Regions from separate parts of the Streptomyces sp. NPDC058295 genome, predicted to be linked through region 3. Evidence: riboswitches for the same ligand, from Rfam matches in the RefSeq annotation. Region 3 holds a riboswitch; each other region holds the start of a gene.
The links. Region 3 has a riboswitch for cobalamin ahead of ACFVYS_RS04210 (CbtB-domain containing protein). Riboswitches for the same ligand answer to the same signal wherever they lie in the genome.

Region 1 (5,019 bases), on a different contig from region 3:
GGTCTTCTCGCGGGCGAACCGCACCCGGACCGGGAGGACTCCGAGGCCCTCCACGTGTCCGAGCCGGCTCTCGACCTCGTCCTCGATGTGCTCGCCGAGGAGCTGGAAGCCACCGCAGATGCCGAGGACGGGCCGCTGCTCGGCGGCCCTGCGGACGATGGCCTCGGCCAGCCCCCGCTCGCGGAGCCACTCCAGGGCGCGCACGGTTCCCCGGGTCCCCGGAATCACCACCAGGTCGGCGTCGGACAGTTCCTCGGGCCGGTCCACGAACCGCACGACGACGCCGGGTTCGGCGGCCAGCGCGTCCACGTCCGTGAAGTTGGACATGAGCGGGACGGCGCAGACGGCGACCCGCAGCACGTCCTCGCCGACGGGCGGGGCGGTGTTCGACTCCCGCACTGTCCCGCGCAGCGAGACCCTCAGCCCGTCCTCCTCGTCGATCCCGAGCCCGTGCCGGAACGGCAGCACGCCGTACGTCCGCCGTCCGGTGAGCCCGTGCAGCATGTCCAGGCCGGGCTCCAGCAGGGAGACGTCCCCGCGGAACTTGTTGACCAGGAACCCGGCGACCAGCTCCTGGTCCTCGGGCGAGAGCAGGGCGACGGTGCCGAAGAAGGAGGCGAAGACGCCCCCGCGGTCGATGTCGCCGACGACGAGCACGGGCAGCCGCGCACCCCGCGCGATCCCCATGTTCACGATGTCGGTCCGCCGCAGATTGATCTCGGCCGGACTGCCCGCCCCCTCACAGATCACCGCGTCATACGTGCCCCGCAACTCGGCGAGGCAGTCGAGAACGGTTCCGAGGAGTTTCTGCTGCCGCCCGCCGTGATACCCCCGGGCGGTCATCTCGCCCACCGGCTTGCCGAGCAGCACGACCTGACTGCTCTGCTCACCGCCCGGCTTGAGCAGCACGGGGTTCATCAGCGCGGTCGGCTCCACCCGGCAGGCCTGGGCCTGCATGGCCTGGGCCCGCCCGATCTCGGCGCCCTCGGTCGTCACGAACGAGTTGAGGGACATGTTCTGCGCCTTGAAGGGTGCGACCTTCACCCCCTGCCGCACCAGCCACCGGCAGATCCCGGCCGTGACGACGCTCTTGCCGGCGTCGGAGGTGGTGCCGGCGACGAGGAGGCCCCCGCCCAGACCCCCGCTCATGTCGTACGCCCCTTCCGCTGGTTCCTCTGGTCGCGCCGGCTGCTCGCGACGATGTTCGTGGCGACGGCGCGCGCGGCGACGGTGACGCCGAGCGCGAGCAGACCGACGCGGCGGGAGAGCCGCGCGGCACGTTCGATGTCCCGGGCGACGACGGGCCGCCCGGCCGCGCCGTTCAGCACCGGCCGGTGCTCGACCCGCCCGGCGTACGACAGGGTCCCGCCCAGCCGCACCCCGAGGGCGCCCGCGAAGGACGCCTCCACCGGCCCGGCGTTGGGGCTCGGATGCCGGCGGGCGTCGGCCCGCCAGGCCCGCACGGCGCCCCGCGGATCGTCCCCCGAGAGGGCGGCGAGCACGGCGGTCAGCCGGGCTCCCGGCCATCCGGCGACATCGTCGAGACGGGCGGCGGCCCAGCCGTAGCGCAGATACCTCGGCGACCGGTGACCGACCATGGCGTCCAGGGTGTTGACGGCCCGGAACCCGACCAGGCCGGGCACCCCGCCCACGGCCCCCCACACGAGCGCCCCCACGACGGCGTCGGAGGTGTTCTCGGCGACGGACTCCACGACCGCGCGGGCGATCCCGTCGGCGTCCAGCGCGTGCGGATCCCGCCCGCACAGATGCGGCAGCCGCTCCCGGGCGGCCTCGACGTCCCCGGCTTCGAGCGCCCGGCCGATGGCGCGGGCCTCCCGGACCAGCGAACTGCCCCCGACCACGGCCCAGGTGGCGGCGGAGACGAGAGCGACGGTGGCGGCGGGGGAGCGGCGTACGGCCCGCTCGGCGACGGCTCCCAGGGCCACGACCCCGCCGGCGCACACGACGGCGTGCAGGGCACCGCTTCCCCGGTGGTCCCGCCACAGCAGCCGCTCGACGGCACCGCCGGCCCGCCCGAACGCGGCGACGGGATGCCCTCGGCGGGGATCGCCGAGCAGCAGGTCGCCCAGAAGGCCGGTGGCGGCGCCGTACGCGTAGAGGCGATCGGCACGCATCGGCTCAGCCGGCCGAGGGGTCGGGCAGCGACCTGGTGCTGTACCTCAACGACCGAGCGAGCATGGCGATTTGTCCTCACTCAGGGTGTCCACGCCCTGGTTCGACGAGACCGGCGGCGAGAGTTCCTGGCTCCCGGGGGTTTCTACCCCGGTCACAGTGGCGGGACCGCGCCGGATTCACACCGGCTTCCTCTTCTGCTGCCGTACATGGCTCGGGCAGTCCACCACGGCCCGCAAGAGCCGTCAACTTGCCTTTGACCTGCGAGGCTCGAGTGTGCAGAACCCCACACGGCGCGGGTCGGCGGGACCGCGAACGCCAAGAGGTGCGGGACGGTGATCCGTCCCGCACCTCGGGGGTGTTCGGATGGGGCGTCAGGCGACGATCAGCGAGATCCCGTACGCCACCGCCGCCGCGCAGGCCGCGAAGCACGCGTACGCGCCGGTCACCGCGAGGGTGGCCGAGCCGCCCTGCGCCGACGCGCGTTCCTGCCGCGACAGGCCCACGACGCCGAGGGTGAACAGGGCGACGAGGCCCACGGTGACCACGAGGCTGACGCCGAAGACAGAGCCCAGGGCTGCCCAGTCGATCTTCATGCTTCTTCTCTTCCTTCGTGCCGGGTGCGCGGGCTCAGACGGCCGCGGCCGGGGGAGCGGCGGGGGTCGCGGGCTCTGCCGCCGGGCCGGGGATCGTGGCCGTCAGGTCCGTGAGGTCCTCGGCCAGGGTGCCCGCGGGCGGCGGGGTGACGGCGGCGATCGCCGTCGTGACGACGCCCGCCGGCTCGTCGGGCTCGTTGACGTTCGAGGCGTCGACGACCTCGCGCCGGGAGACCTTCCAGATGGCCGCGCTGGAGGCGATCAGGAAGACCGCGACGAGGGCCGTGCCCCAGTCGCCCAGGCCGGTGACGGCCTCGGCGAGCGCGCCCACCAGGGCCGCGGCCGGGAGCGTCAGGCCCCACGCCACGAACATCCGGGTCGCCGTCGACCAGCGGACCACACCGCCCTTGCGGCCCAGCCCGGCGCCCATCACCGCACCGGAGACCGAGTGGGTGGTGGAGAGGGAGAAGCCGAGGTGCGAGGAGGCCAGGATGACCGTGGCCGCGCTGGTCTGGGCGGCGAAGCCCTGCTGCGGCTGGAGGTCGGTCAGGCCTTTGCCCATGGTGCGGATGATGCGCCAGCCGCCGAGGTAGGTGCCGAGCGCGATGGCCAGGCCGGCGGAGAGGATGACCCAGGTGGGCGGGTCGGAGTCGGGGGCCACGGCACCGCCGGCCACCAGGGCCAGGGTGATGATGCCCATCGTCTTCTGCGCGTCGTTGGTGCCGTGGGCGAGGGAGACCAGGCCGGCCGAGGCGATCTGGCCCGCGCGGTAGCCCTTGGCCGCGGCCTTGCCGTCGGCCTTCTTGCCGAGGGTGTAGGAGAGGCGGGTCGCGAGCATCGCCGCGACGCCCGCGACGATCGGTGCCGCGATCGCCGGGATCAGCACCTTGGTGACCAGGGCGTCACCGTGCACCGCGCCCATTCCGGCGGAGGCGATGGTGGCGCCGATCAGACCGCCCATCAGGGCGTGCGAGGAACTGGAGGGCAGGCCCACCAGCCAGGTCAGGAGGTTCCAGAGGATCGCGCCGACCAGGGCGGCGAAGATGACCTCGGGACGGATGCCGGTCTCGTCGACGAGACCCTTGGAGATCGTGTTGGCGACCTCCACCGAGAGGAAAGCTCCCACAAGGTTGAGCGCGGCGGACATGGCCACCGCAACCTTGGGCTTGAGTGCACCGGTCGAGATGGTGGTGGCCATCGCGTTGGCGGTGTCGTGGAAACCGTTCGTGAAATCGAACGCAAGTGCGGTGACGACCACAATCGCGAGGATCAGCGAGAAGTTTTCCATTTACCCAGGCAATCGTTCGAAGTCATTGGCGCGTTGACCGTAAGCAATCTGGGTGAACGGAAGATGAACTGGGAAGGGCGTCAGGGTGTCTGTGTAAGAGGGGTGCGACGGTCTTCCGCCGGGACGCCGGGGCCGGGGTCAAGCGCCGTACGGGTACCGGTCTTTGTGGAGCCCGCACAACCGGGTCTCGGAGCCGTGAAAGAGATTCCGGTCACCCGGCCGGCCGCCGCTGTCGGCGTACTGTCAGAAGGTCCCTGCCTGCCGTCCGGCCGGCAGGGTCCCGGCGCCGGACGCCCCGTGACGGGCGGCCCACAGGGCGTGATCCGCGTGGCCGTCCGGGCCTCGATCGGGCCGTGGCGTCGGCGCCCCGTCATAGGGGTGTCGTAGGCGTGGCACCCGACGTCGAGCGTGGGCGGCGGGGTCCGGCCGTCGGCTGGCGGCGGGGTCCGGCCGTCGGCGCTCCGGCCGCCGCCATTGTGTACGAAATGCACGGCCTGCCCCGCCCCGAGCCCCGGTCCGGCAAGGCGAAGCGGTACATGCCGCGGAAGAGCCCGGCGGTCCCCGGTGCCTCCTGGCAGGATCGCGGCATGGCTGAGCAGCGACGCGAGCAGGGGGACGCCCGGGGTTACCGGGACGACGGACCGAACGGGCCGGAGCAGCGGGGGAGGCATGCGGTCCTCGAAGAGGCGCGGGCCTGGGAGGCGCTCGTGACGGCGGCCCGCCGCACCGTGACCGACGGGCTGGTCGTCGGCACCTCCGGCAACGTCTCCGTACGCGTCGGCGACACCGTGCTGGTCACCCCGTCGGGCGTACCCTACGAGCGGCTCACCCCGGACGACGTCACGGGCGTCGACCTGGCCGGCCGGCAGGTCCTCGGCACCCTGCGCCCGACGAGCGAGCTGCCCATGCACCTCGCCGTCTACCGCACCACGGACGCAGGGGCGGTCGTCCACACCCACGCCGTGCACGCGACCGCCGTCTCGACCCTGGTCACCGAGCTTC
Region 2 (5,019 bases), on a different contig from region 3:
CGCCGGGCCACCCGTCCAGGTCGGGCACTATCAGGACGCGTTCCGCCGGGTCGACGGGGTGTGGCTGCTGGAGACCCGGGTGCTGTTCCTCCCCTTTGGCGGACCGACACCCCGCGTAGGCTGCTGACTTGATCGAATCGCGGATCGTCGGATCATCGGATCACGGGGACCGGGGGCCGGGCCGGGGGGCCAGGGTCATGAGGGGGATGAGGGCCGATGAATCATGCGACCGAGGTGTTCCAGCCACTCCAGGCGGACGATCCGCCGCTGGTGGCCGGTTACCGTCTCGCCGCCCGGCTCGGCGCGGGCGGCATGGGACGGGTCTACCTGTCGCACACACAGGGTGGCCGGCCGCTGGCGATCAAGGTGGTGCGCCCGGAGCTGGCCGACGACCCGGCCTTCCGGCGGCGGTTCCGCCGGGAGATCAAAGCCGCCCGGCGGGTCCGCGGCGCGTACACCGCCGAGCTGATCGACGCCGACGCGGACGGCGTGCCTCCCTGGCTGGCCACGCTGTACGTGCCCGGCCCCTCGCTGGCGGAGGCGGTCGCCCGGCGCGGGCCGCTGCCGGTGCCCGCGGTGCTGTGGCTGATGGCGGGGGTGGCGGAGGCGCTCCAGGCCATCCACGATGCGGGGATCGTGCACCGGGACCTGAAGCCGTCGAACGTGCTGCTGGCCGCCGACGGGCCGCGCGTGATCGACTTCGGCATCTCGCTGGCCTCCGACGTCACCTCGAACACCGCCACGGGCCTCGCCGTCGGCACACCGCAGTTCATGGCTCCCGAGCAGGCGACCGCGAGTGAGGTCACCGCGGCGACCGACGTGTTCGCGCTCGGTCAGACGGCGGCGTTCGCGGCCCTGGGCGAGCCGCTGTACGGGGACGGCCCCTCGGTCAGCGTGCTGTACCGGATCGTGCACTCGGAACCCGACCTGTTCCTGCTGCCCGAACCGCTCCGTCCGCTGATCGCCCGCTGCCTGGCCGCCGATCCGGCGGAGCGGGTCACCCCTGCGGAGATCGTCGCGTGGTGCAGGAGACGCCTGGACGGGGACGCGGACAACGGCGCCGGGCCGGCCGTCTGGCGGGAGGTCACCGGGCCGGAGGTGTCGGTTCCGTCTCCGGTCCCCGATCCCACCCCGGTGCACACGCTGCCCCTGATCCCGCAGCCCTCGCACAAGACGCCGGTGCACAAGACACCGCAGCACGAAACCCAGCACACGGTGCCCTCGAACGCGATGGCCTCGCACGGGATGTCCCACCATGCGATGCCCTTGATCGCGCCGGTCCGGTCGCAGCTCACGCGGCCGGACGGGCGGCCGGCCCGCCGTCGGCGCACCGCGCTGGTCACGGCCGCCGCCGTGACCGCGGGCGCGGTGGTGCTGACCGGCCTGACGTGGACGGTCGTGGAGGCGGCGGACCGGCTCAGCCACCGGGACACGGCCGGGGCCTCCTCGACGCCCGGCCCGTCCGGGTCCGCACGGTCCTCGGCGCCCTCGCCGGGCTCCTCGTCGACAGCCGCGCCGGACTCGGCGGCCGGTGACCGGACATCACAGGGGTCGGGATCCTCCTCGACCGTGCCCAAGACGCCGCAGGCCACCGCGTATCCCCTCCAGTGGCTGGACGCGAAGACCTCACTGGACGTCAAGGAGCCGGTCCGGCGCGAGGACAGCAAGGGCGACATCCGCTTCAGCTGCAAGCAGACCGGCTGCGCGCTGGAGAGCGACACCAGCGTGTTCAACATGCTGTACGGCGACCCCGGCGGCTCTCTCGACTCGTGCCGCATCGTCCTCACCGGCGCCAAGAGCCACCGGCTCCCGCTCGCCGCGGCGGCGGCCGGCAGCGAGATCTGCGTCAAGCACCCCTCCGGGGACATCGCACTGCTCGTGATCCAGGTGAAGTCGACCGCGCTGCCGGACATCGCGTTCGTGACCGCGGACATGACGGTCTGGCGGGCGGCCTAGTCAGCGGCCGGCCGTCGACCTGATCAACTCGGCGGCCGGTACGAGGAGTTCCGTCTCCTCACGGCTCATCGTCGGGTTGGCCGCCCGCCTCCGCAGGGCCTCCGCCAGGCCCTCCTCGGTGAGGTCGCGGGGGTCGGCGATGGGCTGGGGAGAGACGGCCACCTGGGCGAGGATCACCGCGGACATGCCCCAGTCGAGCCCGGGATCGCCCTCCTCCGCATTGGCCCAGTCGATCACCCGGGGGCCGTCGGGCGTGAGGATCACATTGTCCGGGTGGAGGTCCAGGTGCAGGATGCCGGCGTCGGCCGAGACCCGTCCCGGCAGGGCGTGCAGCTCGCGCAGCAGCCGGGCGAGGACGGCCCCCGCCTCCTCGGCGTCCAGCGTGCCCGCCCCGAACGCGTGGAGCATCGTCGGCCCGTTCAGCCGCTCCATGACCAGGTCGGCGCGTGCGCCGGAGGGCCGTACGGCGGGTGCGGGGTAGCCGTGTCGGCGCACGTGTGTCATCACCGCCGCGAGGACGGCCGAGTCCTCCCGGCCCTCCCGGTCGCGGCGCAGCACCCACGCCTCGTCGATCTCGTACACATCGGCCGTTCGGCCCGAGCCGAGCAGCCGACCCGGCAGCGCTCCCCGCAGCCCGCCCGGCACCCCGGTCGGCAGCCCGCCCGGCACCCTCCCCGTATGGGTCATGGTCACAACATATCGAGGGCTCCCACCCCGTCCCGGGCGCTTTCACAGCCACCCCTCAGACGTCCGGCTACCTGCCGGTAGAGTGGCCGCGTCGTCATCACGCCCGTACAGGGGGAAGCCGGTGCAATTCCGGCGCTGACCCGCAACCGTGAGCCGTCCGAGCCGTCCAAGTCGGCGCGGTGGCAAGCCGGATCGCCCGGTACGGGACCGTGACCGGCTCACGTGCGTCGGCAGGCCCGCCGTTCGCACGGCACCGTCGAGGTATACGGAGCCGAGCCGCCGGGATGTCCCGTGCTGCCCGGCTGCGTGACCTCACCGACCGGGAGAGGCACCCGCCGATCATGAACATCCGCCGCAGCGCCGCCGCTCTGGCCGCCGCCACCGTCGTGCTGGGTGCCGCCGTCCCCGCCGTCGCCGCCACCCCGTCCCCCACCCCGTCGGTGGCGATACCCGACGGCCTGTACGGCACCACCGACCCGACGTACGACGGGGTCTGGCGCCAGTCGCTGGCCCTGCTCGCGCAGCGGACCACGGGCGTCACCCCGGCCGACCGGGCCGTGGCCTGGCTGACCGGCCAGCAGTGCGCGACCGGCGCCTTCGCCGCGTTCCGCGCGGACACCGCCAAGGCGTGCGACGCCAAGCTGATGGTGGACACCAACAGCACGGCGGCTGCCGTCCAGGCGCTGGCCGCGCTGGGTGGCCACCAGGCCGCCACCGAGAAGGCCGTCGGCTGGCTGAAGTCGGTCCAGAACGCCGACGGCGGCTGGGGCTACACCCCCGGCGGCGCGAGCGACGCCAACTCGACCTCCGTGGTGGCAGGGGCGATCGCGGCGGCCGGGGAGAAGCCTTCGGAGGTGAAGAAGGCCGGCAAGTCGCCTTACGACGCGCTGTTGAAGCTCTCCATCCCTTGCGACCAGGCAGGCGACGGCGCGTTCGCGTACCAGCCGGACAAGAAGGGCGCCCTCGCGGCGAACGCGGACGCGACGGCGGCGGGCGTGCTCGGCGTCCTCGGCAAGGGGTTCGTGACGACGGCGGGCAAGGTGCGGGAGGAAGTCTTCACCTGCGCCGGCTCCGCAGCCCCGCTCACCCCGGACGAACTCGCCCGCAACGGCTCGGTCTACCTCGCCGACGCGATCGGCGAGGACGGCCACCTGGACTCCGCTCTCCCCGGCGCCGAGGACCAGCCCGACTACGGCAACACCGCCGACGCCGTCGTCGCCCTCGCCGCGCAGGGTGCGACCGAGCAGGCGAAGAAGCCCCTCGCCTGGCTCGAACAGAACTCCGCAGGCTGGGCGAAGCAGAGCGGCCCCGCCGCCTACGCCCAGCTGATCTTCGCGGCCCACGCCATGGGCGCCGACCCCCGCCACTTCGGCGACACCGACCTGGTCGGCCTGCTCAACGCGACGGGCCCCGCCCCCCAGGCCGCGACGAAGGCCACCGGAACCGACACCGGCGCCGACGCCGACGCCGACAAGAAGGACGACTCGGATTCCGGTTACGGCGTCTGGTGGATCGTCGGTGTGTTCCTCGTCGTCGGTATCGGCATCGGTTTCCTGATCAGTGTCCGTGGCAGGAAGCAGCGGCCGTGACGCGCCGGAGCGCCGCCCTCGTCCTCGCCGCGCTGCTGCTGTCGCTGACCGGCGCGGTCCAGTCGGCCCAGGCCGCCGGTTACCGCTACTGGTCCTTCTGGGACCGCTCGGGCGACGGCTGGACGTACGCCACCCAGGGCCCGTCCACCGCCCGCCCCGCCGACGGCGACGTCCAGGGCTTCCGGTTCGCGGTGAGCGCGGACTCCCAGGACGCGTCGCAGCCGCGCGGCGCGGCCTCCTTCGCGGCGATCTGCGCGAAGACGCCCGAGCGGGACGGCACGAAGCGGGTGGCCCTGGTCATCGACTTCGGCGCGGCGGCCGACGCCCCGAGCGGCGAGACCCCGCCGTCGCCGCGCACGGCCTGCGCCCGGGTCTCCCCCGACGCGACGACGGCCGAGGCCCTCGCCTCGGTCGCCAAACCCCTGCGCTACGACACCAACGCCCTGCTGTGCGCGATCGCGGGGTATCCGGAGACGGGCTGCGGCGAGCAGGTGTCCGGGCCGGGAACGGACCGGCCGACGTCCGCCGCGCAGCCGGAACCGGCGAACGAATCGGAGAGGACGACGAAGCAGAAGGAGGACGGCGGACCGTCCGTGGGCCTGTACGCGGGCGCGGCGGCGGTGGCGGTGCTGGGCGCGGCGGCGGTCTGGCAGGCCCGGCGGCGAGGATCCCGCAGGGATGGCTGACGCCCGCCCGCGCACCCCGCTCCACCCCGCCACCCGCGACGCCGGGCCGACGGCCGACCGCCGGTCGAAGGCCGACCGTCACCCCCGTGCGCGCCGCGCCC
Region 3 (5,019 bases):
CCGTCGCCGTGCCCGGCCGGCCCCTCGAGGGGGACGGACCGCCCCGCGTCCGGGCCCACCCGGGCGAGCCAGGCGGCGATGGCCTGGTAAGCGGCCCTCCGCCCGTCGTCCCTGTCCCGCTCGACCCAGCGGGGCCGCGGGGTGTCCAGCGGCAGGGTGCCGCCGCGAGCGCCGGTCCACGCGCCACCGCTCACTCCGTAAGCGGCCGGCTTCGACGGCAGGGGCCGGCGCTACCGCGGCGACCATGGAGTAGGGAAGATCGTCCATGACCTGTGCGTCCAGCGGATCCTGGAAGGAAGCAACGAGATCATGCGCGTCATCGTGGCCCGCGGCCTGACGGAGGCATCCGGATGAACGACATCGAGGAACCCGTCCTGCTGCACACCACCGGCCGAGCCGCCCACATCACGCTCAACCGACCCAGGGCCATCAACGCCCTGAACCACGCGATGGTGCGCCGCATCGACGGCGCGCTGACGGCATGGGAGCGCGACCCGGCCGTCGAGACCGTCGTCCTCTCCGGTGCGGGGGAGCGTGGCCTGTGCGCGGGCGGCGACATCCGCGCCGTCCACGACGACGCCCGCGACGACGACGGCACCGCGTCGGCCGCCTTCTGGCGCGACGAGTACCACCTCAACGCCCGCATCGCCCGCTACCCCAAGCCCTACGTCGCCCTGATGGACGGCATCGTGATGGGAGGCGGCGTCGGCGTCTCCGCGCACGGCAGCGTCCGGGTCGTCACCGAGCGGTCGAGGATCGCGATGCCCGAGACCGGCATCGGCTTCGTGCCGGACGTCGGCGGCACCCACCTGCTCGCCCGCGCCCCGGGCGAACTGGGCACCCATCTCGCCCTGACGGGTGCGCAGATCGGCGCCGGGGACGCGGTGTCGTGCGGGCTGGCCGACCACTACGTACCGTCCGCTTCGCTCCGGCAGTTGGCCGACGACCTCGCCGAGCTGCCGGTACGGGAAGCCCTGGACCGGCGGGTACAGCCCTCGCCGGCGGGCGAGTTGGCCGGCCACCGGGCGTGGATCGACACCTGCTACGCGGCCGACACCGTCGAGGAGATCGTCCGACGGCTGTTCGCGCACGGCGACCCGGCGGCGAAGGAGGCCGCGGAGACCCTCCTGACCAGGTCGCCCACCTCGCTCAAGGTCACCCTGGCCGCCCTGCGCCGTGCCCGGCGGCTCGGCTCGCTGGAACGGGTGTTGGAACAGGAGTACCGCGTCTCCTGTGCGGCCCTGACCACGCCCGACCTGGTCGAGGGCATCCGCGCCCAGGTCATCGACAAGGACCGGGACCCGCGTTGGTCGCCGGCCACCCTCGCCGAGGTCACCGAGGCCGACGTCGAGCGCTTCTTCACCCCGCTCGGCGCGCGCGAACTCGGCCTCGCCCGACCCGACACCACCGCGGAGGAGCTCCGCCGGGCGGGACCGGCGCGGTGATCCGGGCCACCTGGCCGTGGAGAGCGGAATCACGCCAGGTGGGGCGGTATTGGCCAGGGGCCCGACACGCGGTACCGTCGCTCTGATATCGACGACGGCGAGACGGAAGCCGGTGAGAACCCGGCACGGTCGCGCCACTGTGGACGGTGTACCCCGATGGGGCACACACCGCGAGTCAGACCCGTGGCCGTCGTCATGTGCACCACCGAGATGGGACGCGAACTCCCAGAGGAGGTCCTGCCATGGCGCAGCATGTCGCCCAGCCGACTACCACCACGCCCGTCGTACCCGCCAAGTTGCCGCTGAAGGACATCGCCCCGTGGGCGGTCTTCTTCGGCGTCCTGATGCTGGTCCTGCTGTACTTCGTCGGCGCCGAGCAGGGCGCGACAGCCGTCGTCTCCGGCGAGGACGTTCACGAGTGGGTGCACGACGCCCGCCACCTGCTCGGTTTCCCCTGCCACTGATCCCGAGGGGAAGCCCGGCACACCCATGAACTCCGCAACGGTAAGAAACCTCCTCGTGCGGGGCATGCTCGCCGGCCTCGGTGCCGGCGTGCTCGCCCTGATCGTCGCCTACTTCCTCGGTGAGCCGAACGTCGACAGCGCGATCGGCTTCGAGGAGTCCCACGCCGCGGGCCACGAGCACCACGAGGTGGAACTCGTCTCCCGCAGCCTGCAGTCCACCGCCGGTCTCGCCACCGGCGTGCTGATCTACGGGGTGGCCTTCGGCGGCATCGCCGCCCTCGCCTTCTGCTTCGCCCTCGGCCGTGTCGGCCGTTTCAGCCCCCGGGCCACGGCACTTCTGCTGTCGGGGACCGCCCTGCTCGCCGTGTACGTCGTGCCGTTCCTGAAGTATCCGGCGAACCCGCCCGCGGTCGGCGACGCCGACACCATCGGCAAGCGCACCACCCTGTACTTCCTGATGATGGTGCTCAGTGTGCTGCTCGCGGTCGCCGCGGTGATCCTGGGCAAGCGGCTCGCACCGAGGCTGGGCACCTGGAACGCCACCGTCGCGGCCGTCCTCGGCTTCGTGCTCGTCATCGGGCCGGCCTACGAGTTCCTGCCCGCCGTCAACGAGGTGCCGAGCGACTTCCCGGCCGCCCTGCTGTGGCGGTTCCGTCTGTCCGCCCTCGCCATGCAGGTCACGCTCTGGGCAGGCTTCGGCCTCGTCTTCGGCGAACTGGCCGAACGGCTGCTGCACCCCGAGCCCGCCACGGTGACCGCGGGCACGCCGGTGACCGCCCCACACTGACCCGACCGCACGACGATCCGACGAAAGGGCCCACGGAATCATCCCGGGGGCCTTTTCGCGTTCGCGAACCGACGCCGGATCAGCGGCCCGAGGACCGCGCGAAGATGGTGCCATGAACATCCAACCGGCCGTCCGTGCACGGCAGATGCCCGCCGGGCTCGTCGCACTCGCTCTCGGTGGATTCGGGATCGGTCTGACCGAGTTCGTGATCGCGGGGTTGCTTCCGCAAGTGAGCCGCAGCCTTGCGGTGTCCGAGGCCGCGGCGGGATGGCTGATCTCCGGCTACGCCCTGACGGTCGCGGTCGGCGCGATCGTGGTGACCGCCGCCACCGCCGGGCTGCCCCGCAAGGCGGTTCTCACCGGGTTGGTGGCCCTGTTCGTCGTCGGCAACCTGCTGTCCGCCGTCGCACCGAACTACTCGCTGATGATGCTCGGCCGGGTGGTCGCGGCGCTGTGCCACGGCTCGTTCTTCGGCATCGGCTCGCTCGTCGCACGGCGCATGGTCGCCCCCGAGCGGGCGTCACGGGCGGTGGCGGTGATGTTCGCCGGGCTGACGGTCGCGAACGTGCTGGGCGTGCCGTTCGGCGCCCTCGTCGGCGAACGCTGGGGCTGGCGCGCCACGTTCTGGGCGATCACCGGCATAGGTGTCGTCGCCGCGGTCGCCATCGCCGTGTGCGTACCGGGCTGGGCCGGCGAGGTGAACCGGCCGCGTCCCTCCGACGCCTCCCACACGTCCGAGGCCTCCGGGAAGGCCACCGGCCGGCCGGACACGCCGCGTACCCAGCTGCGTGCCTTCCGGTCGGCGCAGGTCTGGCTGACCCTGGCCGCCACCGCGCTCGGCTACGGCGGGATGTTCGGCGCGTTCAGCTACCTCGCCTACACCTTCACCCGGGTCACCGGCTTCTCCAGCACCGATGTCGCCTGGCTGCTCGTCGTGTACGGCAGCGGCCTCGTGATCGGCAACATCGTCGGGGGACGAGCCGCCGACCGCGATCGCGACCTCACCCTGATCGCTTCGCTGGCCGGTCTCACCGTCACGCTCGCCGTGTTCGGGCTGCTGGCCGCCGACCCCGCCGCGTCGGTGGTCCTCGTCTTCCTCACGGGGCTCTTCGGCTTCGCGAGCGTCCCCGGCATGATCACCCGGGTCACCGACCATGCCCACGGGGTGCCGCTCGCCGCCGCCGCCAACGTGTCCGCCTCCAACATCGGCAACGCCCTGGGCGCCTGGCTCGGCGGCGCCGCCATCAGCGCCGGCCTCGGCTACACCGCACCGCTGTACGTCGGCGCCGCCATCGTCCTGAGCGGACTCGCCGTGATGATCGTCGCCGCCCGTCGAGCGGACCGGCGGGTGAGCGACACCACCGACCTCGGCCTCGCCCAGGACCGGGCGTCCGCGGGCTGAGGGCCTCGCGTGCCGACCTCCGGTGAACCGTCCGCCGTCCGCCGTCCGCCCGCGGCGAGGCCCACCCCGGCCCACCCCCACCTGGAACCCGAGGACCTGATCGCCCTTACGATCGAGGTTGCTGTCATGGCCCGCGTTCCGCTCGCGGGCACCGACCGGATCCCCGGGGAGGGACTGTGATCGCCGTCGTCGGCGCCGGACTCATGGGCGCGGCCACCGCCTGGCAACTGGCCCGCCGAGGCCACGAGGTCACGCTCGTCGAGGCGTACGACATCGGTCACCGGCACGGAAGTTCGCACGGCAGCTCACGGATCTTCCGGCGGGTGTACGCCGACCCCTTCTACATACGGCTGACCGGACAGGCCCGCGAGCAGTGGCGGGAGCTGGAGGACGACGGTTCGGCCTCCTTGCTGCGCACGACCGGTGGGCTCGACATGGGCGAGGACCAGGACCTGAAGGCGCTCGCCGACCTCCTCGGCGCCGCCGGAGTGCCCCACGAACTCCTCGGCCCCGAAGCCGCCGCCGAGCGCTGGCCGTACATCCGCATCACCGGTCCGGTGCTCCACCACCCGGACGCGGGCGTGGTGGACGCCGACGAGACCGTCGGGACCTGTGTACGGCGGGCGATCGAACACGGAGCGCAGGCGATCATCGGCAGCCGCGTCACCGGCATCGACGTCCGGGGGAGCGAGAAGGCGCGCCTGCACACCGACGACGGCCGCGAGCTCGTCGCCGACACGGTGGTGATCGCGGCCGGCGCCTGGCTGCCCGAGCTCGAACTTCCCTTCGCCCTGCCGCCGTTGGCGGTGACCCAGCAGCAGGTCTTCCACTTCCGGCAGCGGGATCCGTCCGTCAGGTGGCCGACCCTGATCTGGGACGGCGCGCTGCACCTCTACGGCCTGCCGTCCGGAAGCGACGGGG
Region 4 (5,019 bases), on a different contig from region 3:
GCCCCTTGCGGTCGTATGTCACCGGGCGCCCCTCGATCCTCAACTCGCCCTCGCCCGGACGCAGTCCACCGCTCAGCAGCCGCATCAGCGTGGTCTTGCCGCTGCCGTTGCGGCCCAGCAGGGCGAGCGCGCGCCCCGCGTGGACCTCGAAGTCCAGACCGCTGAGCACGGCCGGACCGTCCTCGTAGGCGAAGGAGGCACCCCGCAGGGCGACCAGTGCGGGCTCGCTCATGACAGCGGCCTTTCCAGTACGGATTGCAGTACGAAGGTGAGGGCGACCAGGGCCGCGAAGAGCGCGGCGCTGGCGGTCGTGAAGCGGACGGAGACCCGGGCCTCGGGCACCAGGACGCGCAGGGTGCCGTCGTAGCCGCGCCCGGCCAGCCCGTCCTGGAGACGCGCCGCCCGGTCGAAGGCGCGGACGAACGCGGTGGCGCCGAGCCCGGCCAGCGAACGCCACTCCGCGGCCCGGGTGGTGTGCCCGAGCCGGGACGCCTGCGCTTCCCGGATCCGGCGCACGGAGTCGAGGAGCAGGAAGCTCATGCGATACGTCACCAGCGCGACGTCCACGACGGGCGCGGGCACCCCGGCCCTGACCAGGCGGGGCAGCAGGTCGGACATCGGGGTGGTGAACGCGAGAAGGAGGACACCGAGGGAGGCCGCCGAGGTACGCAGCAGCAACTCCCCGGCGCGCACCGGGCCGCCGTCGGCCAGGGACAGGAACCGGTCCGGGCCGCCGACCTGCACGAGCAGGGGGAGCGCGCCGGTCACGCAGAAGCCCAGCGGTACCCGGTAGGCGCGCCACAGCCGCCGGCCCGGCACCCCCGCGGGCCCCAGCAGGATGACGAGCGCCGTCACCAGGACCAGGGCCGCGCCGGGCCAGGGCGGCAGGGAGATGGCGAGCACGGTGAGGCCCAGACCGAGCACGGCCTTGTCCACGGGATGGCGGTGGCGCCAGCGACTGCTGTGCGCCGCCACGTCGATCGGCAGCACGCGGGCTCAGGTCCGTTCGGGAGCGGACGGTTCGGAGGCGCTCTCGGACCCTTGAGCGCTCTCGGAGCCCTGCGCACTCTCGGACTCCTGCGCGCTCTCGGACTCCTGAGCACTCTCGGACTCCTGAGCGTTCTCGGACCCCTTGGTGTCGTGCTCGGTGTCCCGCTGGGCCAGGGCCCGGAGTTCGCCCTGTCGCCGTCCCCGGTGCAGACCGAAGTAGTAGGCGAGTACCCCCGTGCCGAGGGCCGCCTGGAGCGCGAACAGCGCCGATTCGATCTCGCCGGACGGCGGCTCGTACAGGGGCGAGAACCAGGGTTCGTAGTCCGGCTGGATCTCGGTGATCGCCGTCTCCGCCTCCGCGTCGGCCCCCGTGAACGGCTCCTCCTTGTGGTCGCCGAGCCCGAGGGCCAGCGGCAGGACGGCCAGCGCGGCCACCACGAACAGCAGCAGGGCGTTGGTCTTCGCGTTACGGCTCACCGGGTCACCGCCTCGGTCCCGGCGTCGGCGTCGGCCTTGGTCCGGCCGCCGGTCACGAGCACGCCCAGCCTGGTCAGTTCACCCTTGCTGGACTGGGTCAGCAGCCGCATCACGAACACCGTGAGCAGCCCCTCGCTGACCGCGAGCGGGATCTGGGTGACGGCGAAGATGGAGCCGAACTTGCCGAGGGCGCCCAGGAATCCGCTGCTCGGGTCCGGGAAGGCGAGCGCCAGCTGCACGCTGGTGACGCAGTAGGTGGACAGGTCGGCCACGAACGCGCCGAAGAACACCGTGACCATCAGCGGCACGTCGAACCGCCGCAGCAGCCGGTAGACCGCGTAACCGGCCCAGGGCCCGACGACGGCCATCGAGAAGACGTTGGCGCCGAGCGTCGTCAGGCCGCCGTGGGCGAGCAACAGCGCCTGGAAGAGCAGGGTGATGGTGCCCAGCACCGCCATGATCGGCGGCCGGAACAGGATGGCGCCGAGTCCCGTGCCGGTGGGGTGGGAGCAACTTCCGGTCACCGAAGGCAGTTTCAGTGCGGACAGTACGAACGTGAAGGCTCCGGAGGCACCGAGGAGCAGGGTGCTCTCGGGGTGCTCCTTGACCTCACGGGTGAGTGACCGTACTCCGTGGACGACGAATGGCGCGGATGCGACGCCCCAGGCGATCGCATGCGCCGGAGGCAGAAAACCCTCGGCTATGTGCATGGCTGAGCAGACCCTCTCCAGCACCTCGTGGATGGTTGACGTGCCTTGGCCGGTCTCCTGGCTCACGGGTACCACCGCCCGTGCTCCGCCTTCCCGGGTCTCAAGGACCCAGTGGCTGCCCGCGAGGGCCGGAGCCGGACTTCCCGATCACAGTGGCGAGGGCCGCACCGGCATCACACCGGATTTCCCGTTCACCAAGGCGTGGTGACAGTAGTGCCCACACAGAGGCGCTGACAAGCGGCGATGCGGGGCGCGAAGACGGCGGACGACGGCTCACCCCGGCGCACGGCGGCCGTCCGCCCGCTGGACCGAACCCCTCGCCCGCAGCCTCGCCCCGGGGTGCCGCCGCAGCGCGCCGCCCGGCCCGGTCACGTCGGCGGAGTCCGCCGAAGCCGTCCACGCGAGCCGCTGAGTCCGGTGGGCGGACGCCACGCCGGACGCACCTCGGAGCACTCCATCGCCGTACCGCTCGGTGGGAACATGTGTCCGATGTCCGACGGTGCTCGATCGAACGGGGAAACCATGACCGGCCCGCACTCGTCCGAGCCGTTCCTCGACGGATTCGACCGGATCCTGGCGGACGCCGCGCGCACGGGCCGCCGGTTGACCCGCGACGAGATCGAGTCCCGCCGGGCGCTCGGCGCGCGGGCGGCCGAGGCCGGCCGAGGCTGGCGCGGTCTCGTTCGCGCGCACCTCGCGGCAGGCCGTGAGGGCCGTCCGCGAGGCGCCGATCCCGACAGCGTCCTCGCCGTCGTCGAACAGGCCGTGGACGCCTTCGCCGACGGCTACGAGCGCGCGCAGCGGCTGGTGGTCCGCAAAGAGGAGGCGGCCCGCCGCGAGTTCATCGACGACCTGCTCCACGGGCGCGGTCGCGCGGGCCAACTCGCCGCGCACTCCGAACGGTTCGGGCTACGGCTGTCCCGCGCCCACGCGGTCGCGGTGGCCGAGGGCCCGGACAAGTACGACGAGACCGACCCCGTTCCCCGGCAGGTGGCGGACGAGCTGTTCGGCCGCTTCGAGAACCGCCGCATCCTGTTCACCACCAAGGACGGCCGGATGGTGTGCATCGCCCCCGCAGACCAGGACGAGGTCCTCACCCACTTCGGCCGGCACGCCCACGCCGTCACGGGCCGGGCCCAGGTCGCCATCGGGCGGTCCAGGCCGGGCCCGGTCGGTATCGGGCACAGCTACGAAGAGGCCCTCAACGCCCTGGACGTGGCCCAGCGCATGGGCCTCGACGAGCCGCTGCTGCGCGCCTCCGACCTGCTGGTCTTCCCCGTCCTGGCCCGGGACCGGCAGGCACTGGTGGACCTGGTGCAGGGTGCTCTGGGGCCGCTGGAACGGGCGCGCGGCGGGGCGCAGCCCCTGCTCGCCACCCTGATCGCGTACTTCGACACCGGCTGTGTGGCCGCCGCCACGGCCCGACGGCTCTCGCTCAGCGTGCGCGCCCTCACCTACCGGCTGGCCCGCATCCACGCCCTGACCGGCACCGACCCCACCGACCCCGCCCACCGCTACACCTTGCAGACCGCGGTCATCGGCGCCCGACTGCTCGACTGGCCGGCCAGGCCCCTGACGTCGACCGAGGCCTCCTTCTAGAGAGGCGGCGCTCGCCGGAGGAGCGGCGCTCGCGCCTCACTCCCGGCCTCGCTGCCGGTCCCACTCCCGCGCGAGGATCGCCGCGGCCGCCTCCACGCCCTCCCTCGTCCCGATGAGGATCAGCGTGTCCCCGCCGGTCAGCCGGCAGTCCGGCTTCGGTGAGGGGATGGCCTCGGCGCGGCGCGGCACCGCCACGACCGACACCCCGGTCTCGGTGCGCATCCGGGTCTCGCCGAGCAGCCGCCCGTTCCGGTGCGACATCGATGCCACCCTGGCCAGCACAGGGAACGGGGCGACGGGAGTGTGCTCGGCGACCGGGTGGGAGAATGCGCGTCGAGGTCCACGCTGCCGTGGCGGCCGGCGTTCCGGGGGCATGGGGCCGGAAGGAAGCGTGCAGCATGATCGAGTGGGTGTCCCTCAGGGCCGGCGCCCGGCCCGTGCCCCAGCCCGTCGCCACTCCGGTGGTGTGGGCCACGGCCTTCGGCGGCGCGCTGGTCCTGGTGGCCGTGCACAACATGCTGGTGGGTTCGGACCGCCCCGGATTCGCCCTGGCCGCGCTCTCCCTGCTGGCGGCCCTGCTGGGGCTCTGCGCCCGCTTCACCGCGGCCCCCGGTACGGCCGTCCTGTGCTGGCTGACCCTCAACGGATTCGCCATCCCACCCGTCGGCACGCTCACCTGGGCCGGCCACCGTGACACCTTCTGGCTCACCTGCCTGTGCGCCGCGACTCTCGTCGGCACCGTGCTCGCCCGGATCATCCAGGCCCGCGCCGCCTACCGCCGGATCGCGGCAGAGGTGGCCACCCCGTCGACCGACCCGGACAGCGGCCCCCTCGGCGCCTGACCGCCCCCGGGAGCGGGAGCGGGAGTGCGAGTGGGGGCGGGAGTGTGAGCGGGAGCGGGGGCGAAGGGCCCGACGGCGTGAGGGTCTGACGGCCTGATCCGGACAGGCGACGCGATCCACGACAGGCGACGCGATCCAGGACCGGCGACGCGATCCGGGACCGGCGGCGTGATCCGGAACATACGTGTTCTGGGACATATGAGCTCATCGCGCGTTTTGGGTAGCTTGGGGTGCTTACCCGTGCTTGCCCCCTGTATCCGATCCGACGCCGTCCCGTGTGCGGCGTCGCGCAGCGGGGCGGATCACCCGCCGTCGTCCGTCCAGGAGACCCATGCGCCCCCGAACAGCCTCCGTGCCGCCCCTCGCCCTGGCGGGCGGTGCGCTGACCGTCGGCGTCGGCG

Region 1: linked by a shared signal. The riboswitch ahead of ACFVYS_RS31460 (cobalamin biosynthesis protein) and the one ahead of ACFVYS_RS04210 (CbtB-domain containing protein) in region 3 are both predicted to bind cobalamin.
Region 2: linked by a shared signal. The riboswitch ahead of ACFVYS_RS19210 (prenyltransferase/squalene oxidase repeat-containing protein) and the one ahead of ACFVYS_RS04210 (CbtB-domain containing protein) in region 3 are both predicted to bind cobalamin.
Region 4: linked by a shared signal. The riboswitch ahead of ACFVYS_RS40010 (energy-coupling factor ABC transporter permease) and the one ahead of ACFVYS_RS04210 (CbtB-domain containing protein) in region 3 are both predicted to bind cobalamin.

What each region holds. Positions count from the first base shown of each region.
Region 1 is NZ_JBHVYO010000036.1:26,534-31,552, forward strand. Features, by position in the region: gene ACFVYS_RS31455 (cobyric acid synthase) at 1-1,149, opposite strand, end outside; gene ACFVYS_RS31460 (cobalamin biosynthesis protein) at 1,146-2,135, opposite strand; cobalamin riboswitch at 2,235-2,377, opposite strand; gene ACFVYS_RS31465 (hypothetical protein) at 2,508-2,729, opposite strand; gene ACFVYS_RS31470 (anion permease) at 2,764-4,017, opposite strand; gene ACFVYS_RS31475 (class II aldolase/adducin family protein) at 4,605-5,019, shown strand, end outside.
Region 2 is NZ_JBHVYO010000016.1:113,099-118,117, reverse strand. Features, by position in the region: gene ACFVYS_RS19225 (nuclear transport factor 2 family protein) at 1-127, shown strand, start outside; gene ACFVYS_RS19220 (serine/threonine-protein kinase) at 217-1,956, shown strand; gene ACFVYS_RS19215 (phosphotransferase) at 1,957-2,643, opposite strand; cobalamin riboswitch at 2,721-2,862, shown strand; gene ACFVYS_RS19210 (prenyltransferase/squalene oxidase repeat-containing protein) at 2,985-4,232, shown strand; gene ACFVYS_RS19205 (SCO2322 family protein) at 4,229-4,918, shown strand; gene ACFVYS_RS19200 (energy-coupling factor transporter transmembrane component T) at 4,911-5,019, shown strand, end outside.
Region 3 is NZ_JBHVYO010000003.1:22,350-27,368, reverse strand. Features, by position in the region: gene ACFVYS_RS04215 (enoyl-CoA hydratase/isomerase family protein) at 351-1,445, shown strand; cobalamin riboswitch at 1,504-1,651, shown strand; gene ACFVYS_RS04210 (CbtB-domain containing protein) at 1,688-1,909, shown strand; gene ACFVYS_RS04205 (CbtA family protein) at 1,935-2,696, shown strand; gene ACFVYS_RS04200 (MFS transporter) at 2,842-4,098, shown strand; gene ACFVYS_RS04195 (FAD-dependent oxidoreductase) at 4,275-5,019, shown strand, end outside.
Region 4 is NZ_JBHVYO010000068.1:13,292-18,310, reverse strand. Features, by position in the region: gene ACFVYS_RS40025 (energy-coupling factor ABC transporter ATP-binding protein) at 1-232, opposite strand, end outside; gene cbiQ (cobalt ECF transporter T component CbiQ) at 229-990, opposite strand; gene ACFVYS_RS40015 (energy-coupling factor ABC transporter substrate-binding protein) at 997-1,467, opposite strand; gene ACFVYS_RS40010 (energy-coupling factor ABC transporter permease) at 1,464-2,177, opposite strand; cobalamin riboswitch at 2,207-2,391, opposite strand; gene ACFVYS_RS40005 (PucR family transcriptional regulator) at 2,700-3,776, shown strand; partial or broken gene ACFVYS_RS40000 (cation:proton antiporter regulatory subunit) at 3,813-4,046, opposite strand; gene ACFVYS_RS39995 (hypothetical protein) at 4,175-4,618, shown strand; gene ACFVYS_RS39990 (VanW family protein) at 4,950-5,019, shown strand, end outside.